Regions from separate parts of the Pseudomonas morbosilactucae genome, predicted to be linked through region 1. Evidence: predicted binding sites of a transcription regulator. Region 1 holds the regulator's gene; each other region holds the start of a gene.
The links. Region 1 encodes FliA, which starts transcription of late flagellar genes. Its sites were predicted from a motif close to CTAAAGTTTNNNNNNNNNNNGCCGNTAA; they were not measured.

Region 2: M1B35_RS17515 (methyl-accepting chemotaxis protein) is a predicted target of FliA. The motif match lies at 3,070-3,097, and genes of this name have one in related genera.
Region 3: M1B35_RS12345 (methyl-accepting chemotaxis protein) is a predicted target of FliA. The motif match lies at 2,766-2,793, and genes of this name have one in related genera.

Annotation. Positions count from the first base shown of each region.
Region 1 is NZ_JALQCX010000051.1:92,226-97,249, reverse strand. Features, by position in the region: gene flhA (flagellar biosynthesis protein FlhA) at 1-486, shown strand, start outside; gene flhF (flagellar biosynthesis GTPase FlhF) at 498-1,820, shown strand; gene fleN (flagellar synthesis regulator FleN) at 1,939-2,769, shown strand; gene fliA (RNA polymerase sigma factor FliA) at 2,766-3,506, shown strand; gene M1B35_RS24690 (chemotaxis response regulator CheY) at 3,673-4,044, shown strand; gene M1B35_RS24685 (protein phosphatase CheZ) at 4,067-4,855, shown strand; gene M1B35_RS24680 (chemotaxis protein CheA) at 4,868-5,024, shown strand, end outside.
Region 2 is NZ_JALQCX010000033.1:4,384-9,407, forward strand. Features, by position in the region: gene M1B35_RS17500 (putative bifunctional diguanylate cyclase/phosphodiesterase) at 1-538, shown strand, start outside; gene M1B35_RS17505 (NorM family multidrug efflux MATE transporter) at 535-1,947, opposite strand; gene M1B35_RS17510 (LysR substrate-binding domain-containing protein) at 2,099-3,019, shown strand; gene M1B35_RS17515 (methyl-accepting chemotaxis protein) at 3,211-5,024, shown strand, end outside.
Region 3 is NZ_JALQCX010000019.1:82,753-87,776, reverse strand. Features, by position in the region: gene M1B35_RS12350 (SRPBCC family protein) at 177-632, opposite strand; gene M1B35_RS12345 (methyl-accepting chemotaxis protein) at 706-2,700, opposite strand; gene M1B35_RS12340 (aldo/keto reductase) at 2,867-3,862, opposite strand; gene M1B35_RS12335 (LysR family transcriptional regulator) at 3,980-4,900, shown strand; gene M1B35_RS12330 (hypothetical protein) at 5,017-5,024, opposite strand, start outside.

The DNA.
Region 1 (5,024 bases):
GTGCTGCAAGCCCTGCTGGCCGAACAGGTGCCAGTGCGGGATATCCGCAGCATCGCCGAAGCCATCGCCAACAACGCCGCCAAGAGTCAAGATACTGCCGCTTTGGTCGCGGCGGTGCGGGTCGGATTGTCCCGTGCCATCGTCCAAAGCATTGTAGGCACTGAGTCTGAGCTGCCTGTGATCACCTTGGAGCCAAGGTTGGAACAAATATTGCTCAATAGTCTGCAGAAGGCAGGACAAGGCCAGGATGAAGGCGTTCTGCTGGAGCCAAGCATGGCTGAGAAGCTGCAGCGTTCGCTGATCGAAGCGGCGCAGCGTCAAGAGATGCAAGGTCAACCGGTGATTCTGTTGGTGGCGGGTCCGGTACGCGCCATGTTGTCGCGGTTCGGGCGTCTCGCCGTTCCAGGCCTGCATGTGCTGGCGTACCAGGAAATCCCGGACAACAAGCAAGTGACCATCGTTGCGACAGTAGGGCCCAACGGCTGAGGTAGTGGTTTATGCAAGTTAAGCGTTTTTTCGCCGCCGATATGCGTCAGGCCATGAAACTGGTTCGTGATGAGTTGGGCGCTGAAGCTGCCATTATCGGCAACCGTCGTATTGCCGGCGGTGTCGAGCTGACGGCTGCCCTGGATTACAAGCTGTCGGCCCTGGCGCCGCGGATTCCCAATGTCGAGCTCGAAGACGAGCTGCGCAAGACCCAATCGCGGATCGTGACCGCCCAGGCCGAATTGAGCCTGCGGGGTGAAGGCGATACCACGACTACCAACCGGCAGCTGTTTGCCGGCTTGCCGCTGACCGCTGCCGAACCGCTGATCGAACCGACGTTCTCCGAGCCTCGCCGTCCGGCGCCGGCACCGGTGGTGACGCCGACCGTGGATCAGCAAGCGTTCGACTCCATGCGCTTTGAACTCAACGGGCTGCGTGAGCTGCTGGAAGTCCAGCTGGGCTCCCTGGCCTGGAGCCAGTTGCAAGGCAGTCGCCCGGAGCAGGCCAACCTCTGGCGCCGCCTGCAACGCATTGGCTTGTCCGGCCCTCTGGCCCGCGACCTGCTGGCACTGGTGACTGAAATTGACGAACCTCGCCAAGCCTGGCGCATGCTGTTGGCGCACTTGGCGCGGATGATCTCGACACCGGAAATGGAACCCTTGGAAGAGGGCGGTGTAATTGCCATGGTCGGCCCGGCCGGCATGGGCAAGACCACCACCCTGGCCAAGTTGGCAGCGCGCTACGTGCTCAAGTACGGCGCGCAGAACATTGCCCTGGTGAGCATGGACAGCTTCCGTATCGGTGCTCAGGAGCAGCTCAAGACCTTGGGCCGCATCCTCAACGTCTCGGTAACCCACGTCGACCCGGGGCAGTCCCTGGCCCAGGCGCTGGACCCGCTGCTGCGCAAGCGTGTGGTGTTGATCGACACCGCCGGCCTGCAAGCCAGCGATCCAGCACTGCGCATGCAGTTGGACACCCTGGCTGGTCGCGGTATCAAGGCAAAAAATTATCTGGTATTGGCAACCACCAGCCAGAAACAGGTTCTAACGGCCGCTTACCACAGCTACAAGCGCTGCGGCCTGGCAGGTTGCATCCTGACCAAGCTGGACGAAACCGCCAGCCTGGGCGAAGTGCTGAGCCTGGCCATCAGTCACGAGTTGCCGGTGGCTTATCTCACCGACGGTCCGCGAATTCCGGACGATTTGCACCTGCCTCGCCGGCATCAGTTGGTCAGCCGTGCGGTCAGCGTGCAAATGCAGGAAGAACCCAGTGAAGAGGCCATGGCCGATATGTTCGCCGACCTCTACCACAGTCCGACCAAGCGAGTGGGCTGAGGGAATCATGAATAGATTGCAGTGTATCTACATCGATGGTCTGCCATGCATTGTTCCAATGGTGAACGCGCAGCCAGTTATGTGGCCCCGTCTAAGTAAGACAAGGTAAAGAAAGAACATGGGCAGCATGCATCCCGTACAGGTGATCGCGGTGACCGGCGGCAAAGGTGGCGTCGGCAAGACTAACGTGTCAGTGAACTTGTCCCTGGCTCTAGCAGAGCTCGGCCGACGCGTCCTGCTGCTGGATGCCGACCTGGGCCTGGCCAACGTCGATGTCCTGCTGGGCTTGACCCCCAAACACACCCTGGCCGATGTGATCGAAGGGCGCTGCGAGCTGCGCGACGTATTGCTGCAGGGGCCTGGTGGCATTCGTATCGTTCCGGCGGCGTCCGGCACCCAAAGCATGGTGCACCTGAGCCCGGCCCAGCATGCCGGCCTGATCCAGGCATTCAGCGACATCGGCGACAACCTCGATGTGCTGGTGATCGACACCGCTGCCGGTATTGGTGACTCGGTAGTCAGTTTTGTTCGCGCCGCCCAGGAAGTGTTGTTGGTGGTCTGCGACGAACCCACCTCGATCACTGACGCCTACGCCCTGATCAAACTGCTTAACCGCGACTACGGCATGAACCGCTTCCGGGTCCTGGCCAACATGGCCCAGAGCCCTCAGGAAGGTCGCAACCTGTTCGCCAAATTGACCAAGGTCACGGATCGCTTCCTGGACGTGGCTTTACAATACGTCGGCGCAGTTCCCTACGACGAAAGCGTGCGCAAGGCCGTGCAAAAGCAGCGTGCGGTCTATGAAGCCTTTCCTCGTTCCAAGTGTGCTCTGGCGTTCAAGGCCATCGCCCAAAAAGTCGATACCTGGCCCCTGCCTGCCAATCCGCGGGGGCATCTGGAATTTTTTGTCGAGCGGCTTGTGCATCAAACAGCGGGACCGGTTCTATGACTGCCAGCGGCTATAACCTTTACAAAAAATCGGCGCGTGACAGCCAGTACGAATTGATCGAGCGCTATGCGCCCCTGGTCAAGCGTATCGCCTACCACTTGCTGGCGCGCTTGCCGGCCAGCGTGCAGGTGGAAGACCTGATCCAGGCGGGCATGATCGGCTTGCTCGAAGTGTCGACCAAGTACGACGCCAGCAAGGGCGCGAGTTTCGAGACCTACGCGGGCATCCGTATCCGTGGCGCGATGCTCGATGAGGTGCGTAAAGGCGATTGGGCACCCCGCTCGGTGCACCGCAATACCCGCATGGTCAGTGACGCGATTCGAGCAATTGAAGCTAAAACCGGTCGCGACGCTAAAGATCATGAAGTTGCGGCCGAACTTGAATTGAGTCTCGACGATTATTACGGGATTTTGAACGACACCTTGGGCAGCCGCCTGTTCAGTTTCGACGACCTGTTGCAGGACGGCGAACATGAAGGGCTGCACGAGGATGGCGCCAGTGCTCATCTCGAGCCGTCGCGCGATCTGGAAGATGAACGTTTCCAGGCAGCGCTGGCGGATGCGATTGCCAATTTGCCGGAGCGCGAGCGACTGGTGTTGGCGCTGTACTACGACGAAGAGCTGAACCTCAAGGAAATCGGTGAGGTCCTGGGGGTCAGCGAATCGCGGGTCAGCCAGTTACACAGCCAGTGCGCGGCCCGCTTGCGGGGGCGTTTGGGGGAGTGGCGAGCGCGCTGACAGGCAGTGTGGGGACACTGCGAACAAGAGCGGTTGGGCGTCATGCCAGGCCGTTCTTGTGTTGGGTGCTTCATGCAGTCGTTGAGTGTTACGCCGTATTGATTGAATGGCGCGTTCAGGTGCTGGGCGCGTTTAAGACTGCTTGGAGGTCGAATTGGACAAGAACATGAAAATCCTCATCGTTGATGACTTCTCAACGATGCGGCGGATCATTAAGAACCTGTTGCGTGATCTGGGTTTCACCAACACGGTCGAGGCTGACGATGGCACTACCGCTATCCCGGTCCTCAACAGCGGCAGCATCGACTTTCTGGTAACGGACTGGAACATGCCCGGCATGACCGGCATCGACCTGCTGCGCCACGTGCGCGCCGATGAAAAACTCAAGCACCTGCCGGTGCTGATGGTGACCGCTGAAGCCAAGCGCGAACAGATCATTGAAGCTGCCCAGGCCGGTGTAAACGGCTATGTGGTCAAACCATTCACGGCCCAGGCGTTGAAAGAGAAGATCGAAAAAATCTTCGAACGCATCGGTTGATGAATTCCGCCACGGGGGAGCTATGGAGCATAACGAATCTTCATTGGGCGATTTTGAATCGACCCTGAAAAAACATGCCCGCGAACTGGTCGAGAGCCTTGAAAAAGGCAAGTTCGGCGACGCTGTGCAACTGATCCATGAGCTCAACCAGACCCGTGACCGCGGCCTGTACCAGGAAGTCGGCAAGCTCACCCGCGAGCTGCATAGCGCGATCGTCAATTTTCAGATTGACCCGCACATGCCGCAAGCCGAGGAAGTCTCACAGATCACGGATGCCACCGAGCGCCTTTCCTATGTGGTCAGGCTGACTGAGGCTGCGGCCAACCGCACCATGGACCTGGTCGAAAGCAGCACCCCGTTGGTCAACAGCCTGAGCACTGATGCCCAGGCCTTGAGCACCGACTGGGGACGCTTTATGCGGCGCGAGGTCGGTGCTGAAGAGTTTCGCGAACTGGCCCGCCGGGTCGACGGTTTCCTGTCGCGCAGCGCAGAGGAAACCCGCACCGTCTCTGGCCACCTCAACGACATTCTGCTGGCGCAGGATTACCAGGACCTCACGGGCCAGGTGATCAAGCGCGTGACCCAATTGGTCACGGAAGTCGAAAGCAATTTGCTCAAACTGGTGCTCATGGCCAGTCAGGTCGACCGTTTTGCCGGTATCGAACACGACCGCGAATCGATGCTTGCGGAAAAAGATCCGCAAAAACATCTCGCCAAGGGTGAAGGTCCGCAGATTCATGCCGATAAACGGGAAGACGTTGTGTCCGGTCAGGACGATGTAGACGATTTGCTTTCCAGCCTTGGATTCTAGGAGCACCCATTAATGAGCTTCGGCGCCGATGAAGAGATCCTTCAGGATTTCCTGGTTGAGGCCGGCGAGATTCTAGAGCAACTGTCCGAACAACTGGTCGAGCTGGAAAGCCGCCCGGATGATGCGGACTTGCTCAATGCAATTTTTCGCGGTTTTCACACTGTAAAAG
Region 2 (5,024 bases), on a different contig from region 1:
CCTGCCGCCCCTGCACATGGCGGTCAACTTGTCGTTTCGCCAGTTCCAGGACAGCCAGTTGCTCTCCACCCTGAGCCGGCTGATTGCCGAGCGTGGGGTCGAGGCGCAGTGGCTGGAATTCGAACTGACCGAGACCGCCGTGATGCGTCGCAGTGACCTGGTGAAACAGACCATGGATGCGCTGGGACGCCTGGGCGTGCGCTTTTCCCTGGATGATTTCGGCACCGGCTTCTCGTCCTTCGTTCACCTCAACAGCCTGCCGATCGCCTTGCTCAAGGTCGACAAAAGCTTTGTCGGCGGCATGGAGCAACGCGAAGAGAACCGCAAACTGGTGCACGCAATGATCAACCTGGCCCACAACCTCAACCTGGAGGTGGTGGCCGAGGGCGTGGAAACCCCTGAGCAACTGGCGCTGCTGCGCGGCTTCGGGTGTGACCAGGCCCAGGGCTACCTGATCAGCAAACCCTTGCCCCTCGCCGAACTGGTGGATTACCTGACCTTCGGCGCCCAGCAGCAAACCGTTTTGGGTGCGGTCTAGACCGACAGGTCAGCCACGCCTTGAGCGTTGGCCCGGAGGGACTCGGGCTGGCGTTTGACCATGCGCTTCATCCGCCATTCGAAGGCCAGCGTCAGGCTGATGGCGGCACACGCCAGCCCCAGCGCTAACCCCCACCACACCCCCGTCGGTCCCCAACCCAGGGTGAACGCCATCAGCCATGCCGCCGGTGCGCCGATCAGCCAATAGCAACCCAGCCCTACCAGGAACGTGGTCTTGGCGTCTTTGAGCCCGCGAATCGCGCCCATGGCGATGGTCTGGGTGCCGTCGAACAGTTCGAACCAAGCCGCCACCGCCAGCAGGCTCACCGCCAGGTTGATCACGTCGCGGAACGCCGGATCGTCATGGTCGAGAAACAGCCCGATCAACTGCTGGGGCAACAGCCAGAACACCAGGGCGAAGCCGAGCATGGCCACGGCACCGAAGGCGATCCCCACACGCCCGGCCAGGCGCGCCGACAGTAATTGTCCGGCGCCGTAGTGCTGGCCGATGCGCATGGTGATGGCGTAGGAAATGCCGGCGGGCACCATAAACGCCACCGAGACGATCTGCAGGGCGATCTGGTGCGCGGCCAACTGGGTGCTGCCCATGGTGCCCATGCACAGGGCGGCGAAGGCGAAGAGCCCGACTTCCACCGCGTAGGTGCCGCCAATCGGCAGGCCCAGGCGCCACAGTTCCTTCAAGTACTGCCGGTTGAGGCGCAGCAGCCCCTGGCGCAGCGGGTAGGCGGCGTAGGCCGGGTGCCGGTGGATGTGCCAGGCCAGGGCCAGGGCCATGCAGTTGGCCACGACGGCGGTGACCAGGCCGATGCCCATCAGCCCCAGTTTCGGTAGGCCGAACATGCCGGTGATCAAGGCGTAGTTGAGCAGGAAGTTGGCCACGGTGCCCGCCAGGCTGATGACCATCACCGGCGTGGCGCGGCCAATGGCGCTGGTGAAGCCGCGCAAGGCCATAAAGCTCAGGTAGCCGGGCAGGGCGAAGGGCAGGATCAGCAGGAACTCGCCCGCGGCGACGACGTTGTCGGGCGTTTGGCCGAACAGCAGCAAGACCGGCTTGAGGTTCCACAGCAACAGCCCGGCCACCAGGGCCATCAGCCACGCCAGCCAGAGCCCGGCCTGGGTCAGGCGGGCCGCGCCCGGGATGTCCCCGGCGCCTTGGCGGATGGCAACCAGGGTGCCGACTGCGGCGATCACGCCGATGCAGAAAATCGATACGAAGGAGTAACTGGCCGCCCCCAGGCCGCCGCCGGCCAGGGCTTGCGGACTGAGCCGGGCCATCATCAGGGTGTCGGTGAGGACCATCAGCATGTGCGCCAACTGCGAGGCGATCAACGGCCCGGCCAGCCGCAGGATGGCCCCGAGTTCAATACGTGCTGGATGCTGCTTGGTCATCAGGCTCGGTAGCTCGAAGAGGGGGGAGAGCGCTGATTTTCGGCGCTCTCGGGCGGATGCACAAAGGGATAAAAACGATTGCTCACATGATTAAAACTCATGCAAAGCACTTTCTGGTAGGTTAGCCCTCTCGCGTTATCGGAGTGCCGTGATGTCCCGCCGTCTTCCCCCGCTCTACGCCTTGCGTGCCTTTGAGGCCGCGTCCCGACACAGCTCGTTCACCCGGGCGGCCGAGGAGTTGTCGATCACCCAGAGCGCGGTCAGCCGGCATATCCGCACCCTGGAGGAGCACTTCGCCTGCCGGCTGTTCCTGCGCAGCGGGCGCAACCTGCAACTCACCGAGGCCGCGCGCCTGCTGCTGCCGGGGATTCGCGAGGGCTTCGGCGCCCTGGAGCGCGCCTGCAATACCTTGCGCGCTGAAGATGACATCTTGCGCATGAAGGCCCCTTCGACCCTGACCATGCGTTGGTTGCTGGCGCGCCTGAGCCGCTTCCGCCACTTGCAGCCTGGCAATGAGGTGCAGTTGACCAGCGCCTGGATGGACGTGGACGCCGTGGACTTCAACCAAGAGCCGTTCGATTGCGCGGTGCTGCTGAGCAATGGTCATTTCCCCCCGGATTGGGAGGCCAGTTACCTGTTCCCGGAGTTACTGATCCCGGTGGGCGCACCGAACCTGCTCAACGATCAGCCCTGGGACGTGGAGCGCCTGGCCGCCACCGAGTTGTTGCACCCCACCCCCGACCGTCGCGACTGGCGCAGCTGGCTGGAGCGCATGGGGTTGTCCGAGCGGGTTTCCCTCAAGGGCGGGCAGGTGTTCGACACCCTAGAGCTGGGGATGATTGCCGCCGCGCGAGGGTACGGCGTGTCCATGGGGGATTTGCTCATGGTGGCCGAGGACGTGGCCCAGGGTCGCCTCAGCCTGCCTTGGCCCACCGCGGTGGCCAGCGGCGAGAATTATTACCTGGTTTGGCCGAAAACCCGGCCTGGAGGTGAACGTTTGCGCCGCCTCAGCGATTTTCTCCAGAACGAGGTAAAAGCCATGCAATTGCCCGTTGTAGAGCGGTTGGGCTGAATCGATGAAGCGTCCGTGTGCTCGGCGTTGCAAGATACCTGTCCAGATTGCTCAAGTATTCAAGCTTGCCGCCGAACTCTAGGGAAAGTGGAACCTCCGTTCTGGAAGGTTCGAGCCTTTCTTCCTACTAAAAAATGTTGCCGAGCCGATGACGCGATCAGGACGATCCGGTTGCTTGGCCAGGAGCCGTCATGCCTCAACCTCGTGCCCGGATCGCCTCGCAGCTGGGTCTTGCCCTTGCTGTGATACTGGCGGTCGTGATCAGCGGCAGCGCCCTGTTTGCCCTGCGCTCCCTGGATTCCGCCAACCTCGATACCCGGGAAGAACACCTGGCCAGTGAGGCCCGTTTGCTGGCCGACCAGCTCAACACCTTTCACGGCACCCTGCGCGAAAGCACCCAGCGCCTCAGCGGCCTGTTTGAAAAGCGTTTCAGCGGTGGCTTGAGCGTGCACCCGGATGAACCCGTGACTGTGGCCGGCACCCCGACCCCAGGGTTGCACTTGGGCAACGAAGTGTTGAACAACAACTTCAAGGAAGTTGACGAGTTCAAACAGATGACTGCCGGCGTGGCGACCCTGTTTGTGCGCAGCGGCGAGGACTTCATCCGGGTCAGCACTTCCCTGAGCAAGCAGGACGGCACCCGTGCCATCGGCACCTTGCTGGACCATGCCCACCCGGCTTATCAGAAACTCATGGCGGGCCAGAGTTATGTCGGCCGCGCCTTGCTGTTCGAACGGTCCTACATGACCCAGTACACACCGGTGCGCGACAGCAGCGGGCGAGTGATTGCGGTGCTGTTCGTGGGGTTCGACTATACCGACGCGCAAAACGCCCAGTTCGCCAACCTCAAGCGCTTCCGTATCGGTCACACCGGCTCTCTGGCGCTGCTGGACGAGCAAAAGAAATGGCTGGTGCCGCCCGCGGGCGTGCAGGACCTGGAACAGGCGCTGCCGACCATGCTTGAGCTGGCGCAGACGCCAGGCCAGGGCCGCTTCTGGAGCGACAAGTCCGAGGACTTCTACAGCCTTGCAGTGCCGTTCGAAGGCGGCCCGTGGTCGGTCGTGGCGAGCATGCCCAAGGCGGAAATCCGTGCCGTGACCTGGAGCGTCGGCATTCGCCTGGTCATTGGCAGCCTGTTGGCGATGTTGCTGGCAGTGGGGGCAACGGTCTGGCTGTTGCGCAGCAAGCTGGCGCCCCTGGGTGACCTGGTGCGCCAGGCCGAGGCGTTGGGCGCGGGAGACCTGAGCGTGCGCCTGAAAGTCGCCAGCCACGACGAGATCGGTCAGTTGGCCCGCAGCTTCAACCAGATGGGCGAAGCGCTGTCGACCATGGTCGAGCACATTCGCCAGGCGGCCCAGGACGTCAATGGTCGGGCCCAGGCGTTGTCCGGCTTGTCCGGCGGGGCCTACGAAGGCATGGAACAGCAGTCCGGGGAAATCACCAGCATGGCGGGCGCGGTCGAGGAGTTCAGCGCCACGTCGCTGAACATCGCCGACAACATGGGCAACACCGAGCGCCTGGCCCAGGAGAATGCGCAGCAAACCCGCATTGGCCGGACCTCCATGGAAGAGGCGTCGGCCTCCCTGGAACAGATCGCCGGGGCCCTGAACAGCACCGCGACGGTGATCAATACCCTGGGGCAACGTTCCCAGGAAATCGGCGGCATTGTCGGGGTGATTACCGCGATTGCCGACCAAACCAACCTGCTGGCCCTCAACGCCGCCATTGAAGCCGCCCGTGCCGGCGAGCAAGGTCGGGGTTTTGCGGTGGTGGCCGATGAGGTGCGCAACCTGGCCTCGCGGACCCGCGAGGCGACCGATGAAATCTCGCAGATGATCAACAGCATCCAGCAGGAAACTGGTAACGCCATCAGCACCATGGAGCAGGGCAAGCGGTTGATGCAGGAAGGCCTGTCGCGCAACGCCGACGTGGCTTCGGCGCTGGCACAGATCGACGAGCAAAGCCGTTCCGCGGGCCAGCAGTTCGCTGCCATCACCACGGCCAC
Region 3 (5,024 bases), on a different contig from region 1:
ATGCACAACAATGGCGCAGACCAGTCGACCTGGGGCCAGCGCTGGGGCCGGGCGCGGGGTATTTTGCCTGTTTTTTCCGCCGCGTCAGGCCCTGTGTATTGCAAAGTGATGCTGCTGCCTGCCCAAGGTTAATTTGCCCTGGCTGTCAGTTGGCTGAGGGCCGGATGACAGTTTTGTCAGCTATCGGGGTGTTCCAGGCGTTGCTTGAGGTTGCTCAGGGCGCGTTCGGACAGCAGCACCATGCGCGGGCGCAGGCCGCCCAGGTTGAGGTCGGTGTAATAGTGCAGGGTGCGGCGGAACAAGGTGCCGTCGCCTTCACGGCGCAATTGGTAGTGGATCGAGCCGTCCACCGGTGCGGAGCTGAACAGGGTCTTGAACTCTTTGGGAAACACCGCCACCAGCACGCGGTAGCTCAGGTCGATCTGCAGGCCCAGCAGGTCGATGACCTCGCTGAAGCGGTGGCCGGCGGGCAGGGAGCCGCCGTGGCCGGTGTCGGCGCGCAACGAGGAGGGGTGCCATTCGTGCCAGCGATCCGGCTGGGTCACGTAGTAGTAGACCGTATCGATGCTGGCGCCGATGTACAGCTCATTGACGATGCGCTCGTCCATCAGATGCGGTTGGCGTTGGCCCATGATGCACCTCCTTGTGACCGGAGCATGCAATATAGCTCCACTCCCGCAGGGCGGCGGGCGTGGAGCTGACCGTTCAGCGGACCTTGAAGCGACGCATTAGCGTACTGACCCGGTTGTTGGCCTGGAGCAGGCTCTGGGTGTTGTCCTGGCTGGCCTGGCCGGTCTGCACCAGGGCGTCGACCATCTGCCGGATGTTGACCATGCTGCGGTTGATTTCCTCGGTCACCGCGCTCTGTTGCTCGGCGGCCGTGGCGATTTGGGTGCTCAGGCTGTTGATCTGGCTCACCGAACCGGCCATTTCATCAAGGCCGCTGTTGACCCGTGCTGTGGCATCCGCCGCCGACTGGCAGCTGGCCTGGGTGTTTTCCATGGCGCTGACTGAAGAACTGACGCCCAGGGTCAGGCGGTTGAGCATCTCGTTGATTTCCGAGGTGCTGGCCTGGGTGCGGGCGGCCAGGGCCCTGACTTCGTCCGCTACCACGGCAAACCCGCGGCCTTGTTCCCCGGCCCGCGCGGCTTCAATGGCGGCGTTGAGGGCCAGCAGGTTGGTCTGCCCGGCGATGGCGCCGATCACCCCGAGGATTTCCGTGATGCGCTGGGCGTCTTGCTGCATGGCCTCGACCTTGTGGGTGGCGCTGGCCACTTCATCGATCAGGGCCACCACGCTGCCGGACGCCTCGCCCACCACCACCCGCGAACGCTCGGCGTGTTCGTTGGCGCGTTGGGTAAAGGCCGCGGTCTGCGCCGCATTGGCCGCCACGCTGTCGGCGGTGGCGCTCATCTGGGTGATGGCGGTGACGGTCTGATCGGTTTCCGAGGCGTGGCGCACCAGGATCTGCTGGCTCTGCTGCGAGGTCTGTTGCAACTGCTCCAGGCTGCCGGCCATGGCCTCGGTGGCCTGGGTCACTTCACCGATCATGTTTTGCAGGTAGACGATGAAGTGGTTGACCGAGTGGCCGATGGCCCCCAGTTCGTCCTCGGCGCGGATGGTGATGCGCCGGGTCAGGTCGGCGTCGCCGGTGGCCAGGGCATCGATGTTGCCTTTCAGCGCCTTCATGCGCTGTACCAGTTGGCGGATCGCATAGACCTGCAGCAGCACCAGCAGCACGATCATCGGGATCTGCAACAGGCTCAGGGTGCTCAGCACATCGTCGCGCTGGGCGGTGATCAACTGGGTCGGCAGGGCGGTGGCGAGGAACCAGGGCGAGCCCTCGATGGGCCGCATGAAGAAGGTGCTGGCCACTCCGGCGTTATCGAACTCGACGCGCTGGTGGCCGCTGTCACGGCGCTCCAGGGCGGCCTTGATCTGGGCGACAAAGGGCGAGCCGGCGGCCAGTTCGCTGATGTTTTTCAACACCACCGGGCCGTTGATCCGCGAGCTGTTGCTGATGATCTTGCCGTCCGCCTCGACGATCAGCATCTCGGCTTGCAGGTCTTTTTCCTGGCGGGCCACCAGTTCGTTGAAGAAGCCCAGGGTCACGTCGATGGTGGCCACGCCGTAGGGCGCGCCGTCGCGGCTGATGGCCATGGCGCAGTTGGTGCGTGGCTCGGCGCTGGCGTCGTCTTTATAGGCGGCAGCCCAAGCGCATTGGCCGCGAGGGCTTTGCAGGCCGCCCTTGTACCAGGACTGGTCGTAATAGTTGGGCGCCGCGTCGCTGTTCCAGAAGGTGTTGACCACCAGCTTGCCGGCGGCGTCGCGGTGCCAGAAGGTGCTGTGCTTGTTGCGCCCCGGGGTGCGTTGGTCGGGCAGGGGCCAGATGCCGCCACCGAAGACTTTCAGCTCGCCGTACTGGTCCACCAGGCCGGGCAGCACCCGGTCGATGCTGTCGCTGTCGAGCAGCGCAATGGTCTGGGTGATGCTGCGCTGCTGGGCCTGGACCTTGTTCAGCTCGCCCTGGATCCGTTGCGCCACTTCGGCGATGCGGTTGAGGGCCACCTGTTCTTCGGTGTGACGCAGCTTGGGGGCGACCAATTGGCTGATGCCGACCACCGTCAGCACCAGCATCAAGAGCACGAACAGGACCAGAAAGAGGGTGTAGCGGGCTTGAATGGAGCGAAATGCGGGCATGGGACCTGTCCTTACCGAGCGTTTTTATTGTTCGAGGCGCGGAGCCTTGTCAGGGCTGCAACAGGTTGTCGGCGTGGCGGCAGGCGACTTTAGTACGATCGTGCAAGAAAGTGCTCAAGGGCTTAGTCCTTGCGGGCGCAGCGTATCGGCGCCCGCAAGGGTTGGCTCAGATGTCCAGCAGGGCCATCACTTCCTTGGGGTAACGCTGGCCGGCGGTGGTCTGCGGGGTAAAAATCTGCTCCAGGCTGCGCAGCTCATCAGGGCTGAGGCTGACGTCCAGGGCGGCGACGTTTTCTTCCAGGTATTTGCGTTGCTTGGTGCCGGGGATCGGAATCAGGTGCTCACCCTGGGCCAGCACCCAGGCCAGGGCCAGTTGCCCGGCGGTGATGCCTTTGTCGGCCGCCAGCTTTTGCACCTGCTGCACCAGCAACAGGTTCTTGTGGAAGTTTTCGCCCTGGAAGCGCGGGCTGAAACGCCGGTAATCATCGTCGGCAAAGTCCTCCGGGCGTTGCAGGGCGCCGGTCAGGAAGCCGCGCCCCAGTGGGCTGTAGGGCACAAAGGCGATGCCCAGACGGCGGCAGGTGGCCAGGCAGCCGTTGTCTTCCTGATCGCGGCTCCACAGCGAATATTCACTTTGCAAGGCGCTGATGGGGTGCACCCGGTGGGCCCGTTCCAGGGTGGCCGCCGAGGCTTCGCTGAGGCCCAGGTAGCGCACCTTGCCGGCCTGCACCAGTTCGGCCATGGCGCCGACGGTCTCCTCGATGGCCACCTCCGGGTCGATGCGGTGCTGGTAGTAGAGGTCCAGGGTTTCTACGCCCAGGCGGAGCAGGGTGCCATCGATGGAGGCGCGCACGTATTCCGGGCGGCCGTTGACGCCCCGGGCCGCGACATCAGTGGTGTCGCGGACAATGCCGAACTTGCTGGCCAGGAACACTTGGTCGCGCTTGCCGCGAATCGCCTGGCCGATCAGTTCTTCGTTGCTGTGGGGGCCGTACATGTCGGCGGTGTCCAGCAGGTTGATGCCCAGTTCCAGGGCCCGGTGCAGGGTCGCGGTGGCTTCCCGGGTGTCGCCGCCGGTGGTGTAGAAATCGCTCATGCCCATGCAGCCAAGGCCGATGGCGGAAACGCGGGGGCCGTTCTTGCCGAGTGTGCGGGTGTGCATTGTGTGAACTCCGGGGGGTTAAGGTGAGCCCATTGTTCTACTCGACAAAAACAAGATAAACCGGCTAAAAGCAGTATCACTGTTCGTCATTTCTAAATAATCCCAAGGCCAGCCGTTATGGACCGCTTCAACGCCATGCGCGTGTTCACCCGGATCGTCGAGCTGGGCGGCTTTGCCCGGGCCGCCGACAGCCTGCAAATGCCCCGTGCTTCGGTGAGCATCCTGATCAAGCAACTGGAGGCGCACCTGGGGGTGCAACTCTTGCTGCGCACCACCCGCCAAGTGAGCCTGACTCTGGACGGCGACGCTTATTACCAGCGCTGCGTGCGCCTGCTGGCGGACCTGGAAGAAACCGAAGCGGCGTTTTCCGTGGCCCGGCACAACCCCCGTGGCACCTTGCGCGTGGACATGCCGGCGGGCATCGGCCGGTTGCTGGTGATTCCGGCACTGCCGGCGTTTTCTGCCCGCTACCCGCTGATCGAGCTGGAAATCGGTTTGAACGATCGGCCTGTGGAGCTGATTCGCGAAGGGGTGGATTGTGTGCTGCGGGCCGGCCCGCCCCTGGATGATTCATTGGTCGCCCGGCCCCTGGCGCTGATGCAGCAGGTGACCTGTGCCAGCCCGGCCTACCTGGCGCGCCACGGCACGCCGCAGCACCTGGACGAGTTGGCCGGGCATCAGATCGTGGAGTTCTTCTCCAGCGTCACCGGCAAGCGCTACGGGCTGGAATTCATGGTGGACGGCGAGGTGTGCGAGATGCCGCTGCCCAAGGGCTTGGCGGTCAACAGCGCGGATGCCTACCTGGCCGCCAGCGAGGCGGGTTATGGGCTGGTGCAGGCGCCTTATTACCACGTCGCCCGGGCGCTGCGTGACGGCCTGCTGTGCGAGGTGCTGGAGCGGGTGCAGGCACCGCCTCTGGCGCTGAGCGCCTTGTATCCGCCGCACCGGCACCTGTCGACCCGGGTGCGGGTGTTCATCGATTGGCTGGTGGAACTGTTTGCCCGGGCGGACACGCCGATGCAGCGACCATTGGGCTAAGGCCCGAGGATATGTTTATCGCCCACAGCAAAACGCCCGCAAGGTGCGGGCGTGGTAAGCGTGGTGCCGATTAGCCTGGTCATGAAGGAAGGAGAGGGCCCCAGGCGGGCGCTCACTCAGCGCC